One region of the Pantoea sp. SGAir0183 genome, then DNA from elsewhere that is predicted to be linked to it. Evidence: riboswitches for the same ligand, from Rfam matches in the RefSeq annotation. Region 1 holds a riboswitch; the other holds the start of a gene.
What was found. Region 1 has a riboswitch for fluoride ahead of C1N59_RS23190 (DHHA2 domain-containing protein). Riboswitches for the same ligand answer to the same signal wherever they lie in the genome.

Region 1 (6,322 bases):
GCTGGGTCGTGGTGACGCCGGACCCTGACAGCGACTGTGCTATTCTTCTTGCCCGCGCGTCGAACGACCGGCAGGAAGGCTTTATCGGCAACCAGTGCGGCGGACGGGTTTTTCTGTTCCTGCAGACCGACGACTTCTGGCGCGACTACAATGCTATGAAGGCAAAAGGCGTCCACTTCTGTCAGGAGCCGCGCGAGGAAGAATACGGAATGGTTGTCGTGTTTGAGGACATCTATGGCAATCGCTGGGACCTTTACCAGAACAGGCAGACCTGAAACTCTGTCACGACAGTGTCCCGGATTTAGGGGAAGCCTTACAGGCGTAAACCCTGTCGGATCAGGCCCGCAGAGAGCGCTTCTGAACAATATACTGAACTGTCTGACCTCAGTGCAGCGGTCGCTGCACTGAGGTCTCCCCTGGATAGAGGCCGTACGGTCCGGGTTAACCACACAGCGTCATGATATAAAATCCGGCCGCCGTCATGGCCAGCGAACCCAGCACGTGTATCAGCACCGAGGCGGCTGCCCAGGCATAGCTGCCTGACTGCAGCAGGGCAAAAACCTCAGCTGAGAATGTGGAGAAGGTCGTCATTCCGCCACACAGCCCGGTGGTAATGAGCAGCCGCCAGGCCGGATCGAGGCCGGGATGGCGCAGAAAATACGCCAGCGCCGCCCCGATGATAAATCCACCCAGCAGGTTGACCAGCAGCGTCCCCGGCGGCAGGTCCGGAAAAAACGCGTTCAGGCGCGCGCCCAGCTGCCAGCGGATAACACACCCTAAAGCACCGCCGGTGATGACGGCAAAAAGCTGATTCACGTTCACTCCTTTTTTTTAATATTCAGAACATAACGGCACACGACCTGTGCGGCCGTATCCATTTCATATACAACCGGCACGCCGGTCGGTATGTGCAGCTGTGCCACGCTGTCGTGGGGCATGCCGTTCAGAAAGATGGTCAGGGCGCGCAGCGTGTTGCCGTGCGCCACAATCAGAACGGTACTTCCGCAGCGCAGCTGTGGCACCACAACGTGGTGCCAGTATGGCATGACGCGACGCAGGGTCATTTCCAGGCTTTCCGTTGCAGGCAGGTCGGCCAGCGCAACGCGGCGATAGCGCAGATCCCGACGCAGCTGCGCCGGAGCCTCCGCGTCTGCGGGCGGAATGCCGCTGAAGCTTTTGCGCCATAGCCGGACGGTCTCTTCCCCATCATCCGGGCAGCGTCGTCCTTGTTCAGCCCTGCAGCGCACCGTAGTGGCGCTCGTTCAGTCGCCAGCTCTTTTCCACGGGCGTCCAGCTTCGGTCAAGACGGTCCAGCACCCGCCAGACCGTGTGAACGCAGCGTGTCATCACCGAGGTGAAGACACGGTCGGGCATAAGGCCCGCTGCCCGCAGCGCGTCACCGGCCCGGTCGGCCTCCTGCCGCCCCTGACCGTCAGCGGCACGTCCGTCCAGCCGGTAAAACGGTTTTCCCGGTTCCACTGGCTTTCGCCGTGCCGCAGGAGGATCAGCGTTGCAGGGGCCACAGGCATTCCTTCTTTGCCGGACGGGGACCGTCCGGCGGATGTGTTACGTGCGGCGCACAAACGCATGAAGCCCGCGTAGTGCGCGTCCTCACCCAGCGCCTGCTCAATGCGCATCAGCTGGTTGTACTTTTCCACGCGTTCGCCGCGGCACGGCGCGCCGGTTTTCAGGTGTCCCGCGCGCAGGGCCACCGTCAGATCGGCAAGGAACGTGTCCGTGGTTTCCCCGCTGCGGTGAGACATGAACGCACCCCAGCCGTGCCGCTGGCAGAGAGCCACGGCGTCCAGCGTTTCGCTGAGCGAGCCTATCTGATTGAGCTTGATCAGCGCGGCGCTGGCGAGGTTTTCGTCAATGCCGCGCTGGATGTACTTCACGTTGGTTACAAACAGGTCGTCACCAACCAGCTCGGCCCTGCCCGCAAGCTGCTGGTGCAGATGCTTCCAGCCCGCCCAGTCGTCCTCGGCCAGGCCGTCTTCCAGCAGGATGACCGGAAACTGGTCCATCAGCTCGCCGTAGTATGCCGTCATTTCCGCCGCGCTCAGCGCGCTGCCCTCGGTGCGCAGATGATACTGACCGTCAGCGAAAAACTCACTTGAGGCAGGGTCCATGCAGATGCTGATGTCCTCTCCGGGCCTGTATCCCGCCTTCTCAATCGCCTGTACGATAAACGCCAGCGGGTCACGGTTCGACGACACGGCGGGCGCAAAACCGCCTTCGTCGCCCACTGCCGCTGAGAGTTTTTTGTCCAGCAGGATCTGGCGCAGCGCCTGGTAGACCTCGCTGCCCTGACGCACGGCCTCGCGCAGCGTGGGTGCCCCGTGTGGCGCTATCATGAACTCCTGGAAGTCCGCGCCCTGACCGCGGGCGTGCACGCCGCCGTTGATGATGTTCATGCACGGCACGGGCAGCAGATTCGCCTGCAGGCCCCCCAGGTAGCGCCACAGCGGCTCGTGCGAGGCCTGTGCCGCCAGCCGGGCCACCGCCAGCGATACGCCCAGAATGGCATTGGCACCCAGGCGACTCTTGTTCTCCGTGCCGTCCAGCATCAGCATGATGTTGTCCAGCTGCCGCTGCTCGCGCACGTCCAGGCCGCGCACGGCTTCGCAGATTTCCGTATTAACCGCCCTGACGGCATCCAGCACGCCTTTGCCGCCAAAACGTTGTGCGTCACCGTCGCGGCGCTCTGCGGCCTCGCGCGACCCGGTGCTGGCCCCGGAAGGCACCGAGGCGCGTGCCATCATCCCGTCCGGGGTCCGGGCCTCAACTTCAACGGTGGGGTTGCCGCGAGAGTCAAGAATTTCCCGGGCGGTCACGTTATCCAGTGTAAAGTGCATAGCGTTTCTCCCGGTTTAGTCATTCAGGTGAGTAATAAGCACATCCACCGTGAGGTGGTTGATGTATTCCGCCGAGCGGGACGTCAGCATTCCCATAAAGCGGTTGCGGTGCCGGCAAGCACGAGGTCCACGCCAGCTCATTGATGCACTTCTCCACGTCCTCAAAGCGGCGCATGGTCACCAGCTCCCGCGTGTCTACCGCCTCAGGCACGGAGGCCGCCAGCTCGCTCATAAACGCTTTGGCTTTCAGCACCTCTTCCGACACGACGTCGTCCATCAGGCTGTCGGACACGTAGTTCATTTCCCGGTAGTCGTCGCTGATGTGGGCCAGGGTGATTTTCATGCCGAGCGGCTGCGCCAGCGCGACCGCCCGTTTCAGCAGGAGGGTGCCGTCGTCTTTGTCGTTCACAAGTATCAGTGCGTGGGTGTAGCAGGTCATAATGAACTCCCGTTCTGGTTAAGGCGGGACTCAAGCCACGGCAGAAGCTGTTTTTTGCGGCTGAGCATGCCCGGTACGGAGCAGGAGGCCGCGTTAACGCTCTCCCGCCCGGCGAAGTAAAGCGTTGAAAACCCGGCGCGAATGTCGGTCAACATCAGCACCGTCAGCCCGGCACCCGACTGGTCCGCCAGATACGCCAGGGCAGCGAGCAGGTCGTCCATCACGGGGGCAACCTGTGTCGGTGAGCTGACCTCAATCTGGGCAATGCGCACGTCGGTGCCGGCAATGACGAAGGCCTTGAGGTCCCTGCCCAGCAGCTGCTGGGCGCTGAGGCCGCTGACGTCCGTTTTGGCGGTGAGGAGGTCACGGGCGAAGGCTCTGCGGTTTACGCCGGACAGCACGCCCAGTTCGGTCGCCGAACGGATATCGTCTTCGGTGGTGGTCGGCGAGCGAAGATTCACGGTGTCACTCAGGAGTGCACCCAGCAGAAGCACGGCGAGCGTCGGGGGCAGCGTGCGGCGCGCTTCAGCGTCCATCAGCAGCCAGAGCAGCGTGGCGCTGCTGCCAACCGGGCGGATATGCACCTCCGGCGGCAGTTGCGTTATCAGCCCGCCCAGCCGGTGGTGGTCAGTGATGCCACGACGTTGCTCCGGAGCAGGTCGTCAGGCCCCTGCGCCGGCTCGGTGAAATCGACCAGCCACACCCGTTCATCCTGCAGCGGAATAGCGAGCAGCGGCGGCAGCGTAAGACCGGCGGTGTCAAAGATAAAGCGGGTTTCCCGGTTAGCCTCGCCGAGACGCCATGCGCGGGCGTCCATGCCGCGCCCGGTCAGCCAGTGAGCGGTGACGACCGCCGTGCAGATGGCGTCGCTGTCAGGATTGATGTGGCCAAAAACGTGTATCAAGGGTCTCTCCCCGTAAAGGGAAGTACGCAGGCCGGGAGGAAAGTAAGGACGGCCTGACGCACCTCCTGAAAATCAAGAGTCACATCAGGCGTCATCAGCTCCGGAACGGAGCGGTTGGGAAAGGTGGAACGCCATCACCCTGTACTCTGAGTATAGAGCCAGACGGAAAGCCTGTCAGTATTATTCTGCTGGCACCCTCAGCCCGCCAGCGCAGCGCGTGCTTCGCGGAGCACCCGGCGGATGTTTTCCGGCACCGCCGGGCTTGTGCAAAGTGAAAGCGGACTGGGGTGAGGCATCTTCAGCACCGTGACGCCGGGGCACTGATGACTGACCGTCCCGCGGGCCTGAGCCGCTACGGCACCGGCCAGCACCACCACGCGCAGCGCGGGCAGATACGCCAGCACGTCCTCAAGCCAGGCGCAGCCGCTGCGGATGTCCGCCGCTGAGGGCCGTTTCTGCGGCCCGTCGCTGACCCAGGGCACCGTATTCCACAGCACGCTGTCCGGCGCGCAATACCGGCTTCCGCCAGAAACCGCCCAGGTTCTGCTGGGCCGGCCCCGGGTTATCCCGCGACACAAACCGGGGTGACGGGCTGCTGCGCGCCGGCGACTGCAGCAGGACGAGCAGTCCGGCCCCGGTCCCGCCGTCGGCCGGATCAAACCACGGCAGCTCCACGCCGTGCTGACGCAGCCCGCTGACCCAGCGATTCAGCGCGGCCACGTGCGGCGCGGTGACTGCCGCGAGGCGTTCCTCGCGTAAAACGGGTCCAGCAGCGACGTGCAGGTTTCACTCACGGCTTCCGGTCCAGGCCTGCCAGACAGGGGGAAACAAACAGTTTCCCGCTCCATGCCCCGCGCACCGTCTTCACCGCGACCAGCAGCCACATGGCGGCCAGCATGACGACAAGAAGCGCACCGAAGCCTTTAAAGAACGCCAGGTCAACGAGGGTGGACAGCTTCAGCGTGGCGACCGTGTACACGCCCAGCGGAAGGTAAAGCCCCACCATCCCAGATTGAACGGAATGCCTTCACGGAAGTATCGCACGGTTATCAGCGTGGCCAGCAGCATCCACCACAGGCCGCAGCCCCAGAAGAGAATGCCGGCAACGAACCCCACGCCTGCGCGATATGACCGATTTCCGGCATGCCCGCCGCGGCAAACACCCGGGCGCATCTCCGCCGATGACCAGCATCCCAGCGAGCCGGTACCAATCGGCCCAGTGCCAGCCAGCTTGAGGCCGCCATGCTTTCGTGTGGTAGCTTGTGCAGCGCCATACGCAGCAGCAGGATGGCGGGATGCTCAGCGCCACCGGCACGAGTACGCCCACAGCACGTAGCTGGTAATAATGATGCCGAGCTGCGCGTGGGGGTCGGCAATGTGCGGTGCAGCAGGCCGCCACTGACTGCCGCAACCTCGGCGGCCACGACCGGCAGTAACCAGACGGCGGTCATCTGGTCAATGCTGTGCTGCTGCCGGGTAAACATCATGTAGGGATAACACGCCACACAGCAGCGACATCGCACGTCCAGCCACCACAGGGCGTGCGCTACGGGATAGACGTCAGCCCCACCGGGGGAGGCCCAACGCCAGCAGCCCGTTGATGATGGTGGCCATGCCCATCGGGATGGTGCCGAAGAACATGGACACCGTTGAATGGCCAAGATGCGCTTTGCCTCACCGAAGTACATCACCCAGCGGGCCAGATACATCACGGCAAAGACGCTGAACAGGAAGATGTTAAACATCCAGAGTCCCTCGGCGACGAGGCGTAATCCCGGAACCGGCCAGGGGAACTGCGCCAGAGACAGAGACAGGATACCGGTCCCCATGGTCGCGGCGAACCAGTTAGGCGTGAACTGACGTATGGCCTCTTTCGGGCTGCTCAGCGCGCTCAGCGGGCGCGCTCCGTTATGCAGGGTAAATATTTTATCGTTCATGCCGTAATCTCCTGAGTAGACAGAAAGAGTATAGGCACGTCGGGTTAAATCTTTAAAACAGGTTATTCAGTTAAAATAACCAGTAAAAGGTTAGACTCTCCCACTCCGGAAGGACCGTCACACCGCCGGAGTGAGGGAAGGACTGAATCAGGCCTGCGGCGGGCTTTTAATCGTGGCCGTGACGCGG
Region 2 (7,395 bases), on a different contig from region 1:
ATGGTCAATCACCTGCATCAGAGGCTTGCTGTTCGCTCTGGGTTGAACTTCGTCGAAGAGGTTGAGCTGGGCAACACCTGAGGGAGTGAAGTCGTTCAGCATAACGCCTGCTTTGGCATAGCGATGGCCGCTTATCCACACCCGATCAAGTGCTCTTATTGCAGCCTCTATAATGTCTCTGGAATCCTGACTGGGCGACATCAGTGTCTCTGAAGCCACGTTACCGTAGTAAGTCTCCCCGGGCGAAAAAGGTGAGGTTTTGATGAAGGCACAAACCTGTCTGCAGTATTGCTTTTCCCCTCTCAATTTTACGGCCGCCCGTTCGGCATGCTGACAGATTGCCTGCCTCATGTGTTCATACTCGGTGACCCTTTCGCCAAAAGAACGGGAGCACACGATCTGCTGCTTCGCCGGCGGTGCCTCTTCCAGACTGATACAGCTCTCGCCGTTCAGCTCACGCACCGTTCGCTCCAGTACCACGCTGAAGTGTTTACGGATCATTGCAGAATTGGCGCGGGCGAGCTCCAGTGCGGTTGTAATTCCCATGCTGTTCAGTTTTTTGGCTATGCGCCTGCCGACTCCCCAGACCTCCTCAACGGGCTGGCGGGCCAGCATCTTCTCAGCCCGGACGTGCGATGTGACGGCCAGCACGCCGCCAAACTGGGGCCACTCCTTGCTGCTCCACTGGGCTGATTTTGCAAGCGTTTTGGTTTTGCCTATACCGACCCCAACCGTAAGGCCGGTATGTTCACGCACACTGCGCCGTACTTCGCGGCCAAACGTCTCGAAATCCGTGCAAAAATCGATTCCACGAACGTCCAGAAACATCTCATCAATCGAATACTGTTCCACGCGAGGTGACAGAGCCTCTAAAACGCTCATTACCCTGTTCGACATCGAGGCGTTTATGTGGAATGCAATTTAAACAAAAAAAATCAGTTACCATTCCTCTGAAGTTTATTTTCTGAACAGGAATTATTCAGCCTTGAACTACCTCAGTATGCTTACTGACAGGGGGGAAGGTTGAGGGTGGTAAGACATAGTCGGAAAATCGATTTCCCCGCCAGGATTTAATCTGCCACGCTTACTCTGAAGCCCTCAATCGGGCAATGAGTCTTATCCCTTACCCACCCCAATGCAGGAAAAATGATGATAAAAAAATACAGGATCCCGGGACTGACCGCGGTGGCGTTTCTTCTTATCAGCACCCTCGCCGGTGCCGCAGAGGAACGCTGGACGTTTGACGGCGATATCCACAACAATTCCCTTGCTGTCAGTCCCGATGAGAAAACGGCGGTGGCGTCCTACAGTGAGCGCTCTGAGGTGGTGGTCTACGACCTGGCTGCCGGGAAAGTCAGAAAGGTGCTGAAGGGATACGTCACGCCCCGCAATGCGCTTTTCTCCCCCGACGGGAAGGCCGTATATCTTTCAGACAGCAGCCTCGGCGTGGTCAGAAAAATCAGCACCGGGACGCTTGATGTGGAGACCTCGCTGCCGCTGGGGCCCGGGGCATTCGGCACAGCTATCAGCCGTGACGGTCAGCGCCTGTATGTGAATAACGAGGCCGCCAGCACGCTCTCGGTGTATGACCTGACGCACAACCGGCCCGTTGCGGTCGTGACGGGTTTTGCCCAGCCCCGTCAGGGCATAAAAATCAGCCCGGACGGCAAAACCGTCTACGTCACTAACTTTAAGGGCGATAAAATTACCCTGGTTGACGCCGTAACGGGCGAGATTCGCGGCGAGATAACAGGCTTCAGCAAGCTGCGCGCCATTTCAGTCAGCGCCGACGGCCGCACACTGTACGCGGCTAACAGCGGCAGCAACACCATCGCCGTGGTTGACACGCAGAAGCTCGCCATTACGGCAACCATTCCCGTGGGGCAGGATCCTTACGGTGCCGCCCTGACGCCGGATAACCGCTATGTTTACAGCGGCAACCTGGGCGACAACAGCCTCTCCGTTATTGATACCGCCGCCGGTAAGGTGGTCTCCACCGTTACCGGACTGGATGCGCCCCGTCAGGCCATCGTTTTCAGCAAAGACGGTGCCCGCGCGTGGGTGCTGAATAAAGACCTCAGCATTGCGGTCGTTGACCTGAAACAGAACCGCGTCACGGCCACGATTAAAAGCCCGCCGCAGGCCTGATTCAGTCCTTCCCTCACTCCGGCGGTGTGACGGTCCTTCCCGGAGTGGGAGAGTCTAACCACTTTTACTGGTTTATTTTAACTGAATAACCTGTTTTAAAGATTTAACCCGACGTGCCTATACTCTTTCTGTCTACTCAGGAGATTACGGCATGAACGATAAAATATTTACCCTGCATAACGGAGCGCGCCCGCTGAGCGCGCTGAGCAGCCCGAAAGAGGCCATACGTCAGTTCACGCCTAACTGGTTCGCCGCGACCATGGGGACCGGTATCCTGTCTCTGTCTCTGGCGCAGTTCCCCTGGCCGGTTCCGGGATTACGCCTCGTCGCCGAGGGACTCTGGATGTTTAACATCTTCCTGTTCAGCGTCTTTGCCGTGATGTATCTGGCCCGCTGGGTGATGTACTTCGGTGAGGCAAAGCGCATCTTTGGCCATTCAACGGTGTCCATGTTCTTCGGCACCATCCCGATGGGCATGGCCACCATCATCAACGGGCTGCTGGCGTTTGGCCTCCCCCGGTGGGGGGCTGACGTCATTCCCGTAGCGCACGCCCTGTGGTGGCTGGACGTGGCGATGTCGCTGCTGTGTGGCGTGTGTATTCCCTACATGATGTTTACCCGGCAGCAGCACAGCATTGACCAGATGACCGCCGTCTGGTTACTGCCGGTCGTGGCCGCCGAGGTTGCGGCAGTCAGTGGCGGCCTGCTGGCACCGCACATTGCCGACCCCCACGCGCAGCTCGGCATCATTATTACCAGCTACGTGCTGTGGGCGTACTCGGTGCCGGTGGCGCTGAGCATCCTCGCCATCCTGCTGCTGCGTATGGCGCTGCACAAGCTACCACACGAAAGCATGGCGGCCTCAAGCTGGCTGGCACTGGGGCCGATTGGTACCGGCTCGCTGGGGATGCTGGTCATCGGCGGAGATGCGCCCGGGGTGTTTGCCGCGGCGGGCATGCCGGAAATCGGTCATATCGCGCAGGGCGTGGGGTTCGTTGCCGGCATTCTCTTCTGGGGCTGCGGCCTGTGGTGGATGCTGCTGGCCACGCTGATAACCGTGCGATACTTCCGTGAAGGCATTCCGTTCAATCTGGGATGGTGGGGCTTTACCTTCCCGCTGGGCGTGTACACGGTCGCCACGCTGAAGCTGTCCACCCTCGTTGACCTGGCGTTCTTTAAAGGCTTCGGTGCGCTTCTTGTCGTCATGCTGGCCGCCATGTGGCTGCTGGTCGCGGTGAAGACGGTGCGCGGGGCATGGAGCGGGAAACTGTTTGTTTCCCCCTGTCTGGCAGGCCTGGACCGGAAGCCGTGAGTGAAACCTGCACGTCGCTGCTGGACCCGTTTTTACGCGAGGAACGCCTCGCGGCAGTCACCGCGCCGCACGTGGCCGCGCTGAATCGCTGGGTCAGCGGGCTGCGTCAGCACGGCGTGGAGCTGCCGTGGTTTGATCCGGCCGACGGCGGGACCGGGGCCGGACTGCTCGTCCTGCTGCAGTCGCCGGCGCGCAGCAGCCCGTCACCCCGGTTTGTGTCGCGGGATAACCCGGGGCCGGCCCAGCAGAACCTGGGGCGGTTTCTGGCGGAAGCCGGTATTGCGCGCCGGGACAGCGTGCTGTGGAATACGGTGCCCTGGGTCAGCGACGGGCCGCAGAAACGGCCCTCAGCGGCGGACATCCGCAGCGGCTGCGCCTGGCTTGAGGACGTGCTGGCGTATCTGCCCGCGCTGCGCGTGGTGGTGCTGGCCGGTGCCGTAGCGGCTCAGGCCCGCGGGACGGTCAGTCATCAGTGCCCCGGCGTCACGGTGCTGAAGATGCCTCACCCCAGTCCGCTTTCACTTTGCACAAGCCCGGCGGTGCCGGAAAACATCCGCCGGGTGCTCCGCGAAGCACGCGCTGCGCTGGCGGGCTGAGGGTGCCAGCAGAATAATACTGACAGGCTTTCCGTCTGGCTCTATACTCAGAGTACAGGGTGATGGCGTTCCACCTTTCCCAACCGCTCCGTTCCGGAGCTGATGACGCCTGATGTGACTCTTGATTTTCAGGAGGTGCGTCAGGCCGTCCTTACTTTCCTCCCGGCCTGCGTACTTCCCTTTACGGGGAGAGACCCTTGATACACGTTTTTGGCCACATCAATCCTGACAGCGACGCCATCTGCACGGCGGTCGTCACCGCTCACTGGCTGACCGGGCGCGGCATGGACGCCCGCGCATGGCGTCTCGGCGAGGCTAACCGGGAAACCCGCTTTATCTTTGACACCGCCGGTCTTACGCTGCCGCCGCTGCTCGCTATTCCGCTGCAGGATGAACGGGTGTGGCTGGTCGATTTCACCGAGCCGGCGCAGGGGCCTGACGACCTGCTCCGGAGCAACGTCGTGGGCATCACTGACCACCACCGGCTGGGCGGGCTGATAACGCAACTGCCGCCGGAGGTGCATATCCGCCCGGTTGGCAGCAGCGCCACGCTGCTCTGGCTGCTGATGGACGCTGAAGCGCGCCGCACGCTGCCCCCGACGCTCGCCGTGCTTCTGCTGGGCGCACTCCTGAGTGACACCGTGAATCTTCGCTCGCCGACCACCACCGAAGACGATATCCGTTCGGCGACCGAACTGGGCGTGCTGTCCGGCGTAAACCGCAGAGCCTTCGCCCGTGACCTCCTCACCGCCAAAACGGACGTCAGCGGCCTCAGCGCCCAGCAGCTGCTGGGCAGGGACCTCAAGGCCTTCGTCATTGCCGGCACCGACGTGCGCATTGCCCAGATTGAGGTCAGCTCACCGACACAGGTTGCCCCCGTGATGGACGACCTGCTCGCTGCCCTGGCGTATCTGGCGGACCAGTCGGGTGCCGGGCTGACGGTGCTGATGTTGACCGACATTCGCGCCGGGTTTTCAACGCTTTACTTCGCCGGGCGGGAGAGCGTTAACGCGGCCTCCTGCTCCGTACCGGGCATGCTCAGCCGCAAAAAACAGCTTCTGCCGTGGCTTGAGTCCCGCCTTAACCAGAACGGGAGTTCATTATGACCTGCTACACCCACGCACTGATACTTGTGAACGACAAAGACGACGGCACCCTCCTGCTGAAACGGGCGGTCGCGCTGGCGCAGCCGCTCGGCATGAAAATCACCCTGGCCCACATCAGCGACGACTACCGGGAAATGAACTACGTGTCCGACAGCCTGATGGACGACGTCGTGTCGGAAGAGGTGCTGAAAGCCAAAGCGTTTATGAGCGAGCTGGCGGCCTCCGTGCCTGAGGCGGTAGACACGCGGGAGCTGGTGACCATGCGCCGCTTTGAGGACGTGGAGAAGTGCATCAATGAGCTGGGCGTGGACCTCGTGCTTGCCGGGCACCGCAACCGCTTTATGGGAATGCTGACGTCCCGCTCGGCGGAATACATCAACCACCTCACGGTGGATGTGCTTATTACTCACCTGAATGACTAAACCGGGAGAAACGCTATGCACTTTACACTGGATAACGTGACCGCCCGGGAAATTCTTGACTCTCGCGGCAACCCCACCGTTGAAGTTGAGGCCCGGACCCCGGACGGGATGATGGCACGCGCCTCGGTGCCTTCCGGGGCCAGCACCGGGTCGCGCGAGGCCGCAGAGCGCCGCGACGGTGACGCACAACGTTTTGGCGGCAAAGGCGTGCTGGATGCCGTCAGGGCGGTTAATACGGAAATCTGCGAAGCCGTGCGCGGCCTGGACGTGCGCGAGCAGCGGCAGCTGGACAACATCATGCTGATGCTGGACGGCACGGAGAACAAGAGTCGCCTGGGTGCCAATGCCATTCTGGGCGTATCGCTGGCGGTGGCCCGGCTGGCGGCACAGGCCTCGCACGAGCCGCTGTGGCGCTACCTGGGGGGCCTGCAGGCGAATCTGCTGCCCGTGCCGTGCATGAACATCATCAACGGCGGCGTGCACGCCCGCGGTCAGGGCGCGGACTTCCAGGAGTTCATGATAGCGCCACACGGGGCACCCACGCTGCGCGAGGCCGTGCGTCAGGGCAGCGAGGTCTACCAGGCGCTGCGCCAGATCCTGCTGGACAAAAAACTCTCAGCGGCAGTGGGCGACGAAGGCGGTTTTGCGCCCGCCGTGTCGTCGAACCGTGACCCGCTGGCGTTTATCGTACAGGCGATTGAGAAGGCGGGATACAGGCCCGGAGAGGACATCAGCATCTGCATGGACCCTGCCTCAAGTGAGTTTTTCGCTGACGGTCAGTATCATCTGCGCACCGAGGGCAGCGCGCTGAGCGCGGCGGAAATGACGGCATACTACGGCGAGCTGATGGACCAGTTTCCGGTCATCCTGCTGGAAGACGGCCTGGCCGAGGACGACTGGGCGGGCTGGAAGCATCTGCACCAGCAGCTTGCGGGCAGGGCCGAGCTGGTTGGTGACGACCTGTTTGTAACCAACGTGAAGTACATCCAGCGCGGCATTGACGAAAACCTCGCCAGCGCCGCGCTGATCAAGCTCAATCAGATAGGCTCGCTCAGCGAAACGCTGGACGCCGTGGCTCTCTGCCAGCGGCACGGCTGGGGTGCGTTCATGTCTCACCGCAGCGGGGAAACCACGGACACGTTCCTTGCCGATCTGACGGTGGCCCTGCGCGCGGGACACCTGAAAACCGGCGCGCCGTGCCGCGGCGAACGCGTGGAAAAGTACAACCAGCTGATGCGCATTGAGCAGGCGCTGGGTGAGGACGCGCACTACGCGGGGCTTCATGCGTTTGTGCGCCGCACGTAACACATCCGCCGGACGGTCCCCGTCCGGCAAAGAAGGAATGCCTGTGGCCCCTGCAACGCTGATCCTCCTGCGGCACGGCGAAAGCCAGTGGAACCGGGAAAACCGTTTTACCGGCTGGACGGACGTGCCGCTGACGGTCAGGGGGCGGCAGGAGGCCGACCGGGCCGGTGACGCGCTGCGGGCAGCGGGCCTTATGCCCGACCGTGTCTTCACCTCGGTGATGACACGCTGCGTTCACACGGTCTGGCGGGTGCTGGACCGTCTTGACCGAAGCTGGACGCCCGTGGAAAAGAGCTGGCGACTGAACGAGCGCCACTACGGTGCGCTGCAGGGGCTGAACAAGGACGACGCTGCCCGGATGATGGGGGAAGAGACCGTCCGGCTATGGCGCAAAAGCTTCAGCGGCATTCCGCCCGCAGACGCGGAGGCTCCGGCGCAGCTGCGTCGGGATCTGCGCTACCGCCGCGTTGCGCTGGCCGACCTGCCTGCAACGGAAAGCCTGGAAA

Region 2: it holds a riboswitch for fluoride, as region 1 does, so the genes downstream of both, C1N59_RS18365 (DHHA2 domain-containing protein) here and C1N59_RS23190 (DHHA2 domain-containing protein) in region 1, are expected to answer to the same signal.

The regions. Positions count from the first base shown of each region.
Region 1 covers NZ_CP028067.1:414-6,735, reverse strand. The annotation lists gene C1N59_RS23215 (VOC family protein) at 1-275, shown strand, start outside; gene crcB (fluoride efflux transporter CrcB) at 442-816, opposite strand; partial or broken gene C1N59_RS23205 (2,3-diphosphoglycerate-dependent phosphoglycerate mutase) at 819-1,523, opposite strand; partial or broken gene eno (phosphopyruvate hydratase) at 1,567-2,855, opposite strand; partial or broken gene C1N59_RS23195 (universal stress protein) at 2,871-3,294, opposite strand; partial or broken gene C1N59_RS23190 (DHHA2 domain-containing protein) at 3,291-4,198, opposite strand; fluoride riboswitch at 4,277-4,346, opposite strand; gene C1N59_RS23185 (uracil-DNA glycosylase family protein) at 4,396-4,695, opposite strand; partial or broken gene C1N59_RS23180 (C4-dicarboxylate ABC transporter) at 4,989-6,027, opposite strand; partial or broken gene C1N59_RS23175 (YncE family protein) at 6,283-6,322, opposite strand, start outside.
Region 2 covers NZ_CP028053.1:3,943,225-3,950,619, forward strand. The annotation lists partial or broken gene umuC (translesion error-prone DNA polymerase V subunit UmuC) at 1-921, opposite strand, end outside; gene C1N59_RS18350 (YncE family protein) at 1,150-2,148, shown strand; gene C1N59_RS18355 (TDT family transporter) at 2,300-3,460, shown strand; gene C1N59_RS18360 (uracil-DNA glycosylase family protein) at 3,457-4,056, shown strand; fluoride riboswitch at 4,106-4,175, shown strand; gene C1N59_RS18365 (DHHA2 domain-containing protein) at 4,254-5,162, shown strand; gene C1N59_RS18370 (universal stress protein) at 5,159-5,584, shown strand; gene eno (phosphopyruvate hydratase) at 5,600-6,889, shown strand; gene C1N59_RS18380 (2,3-bisphosphoglycerate-dependent phosphoglycerate mutase) at 6,933-7,395, shown strand, end outside.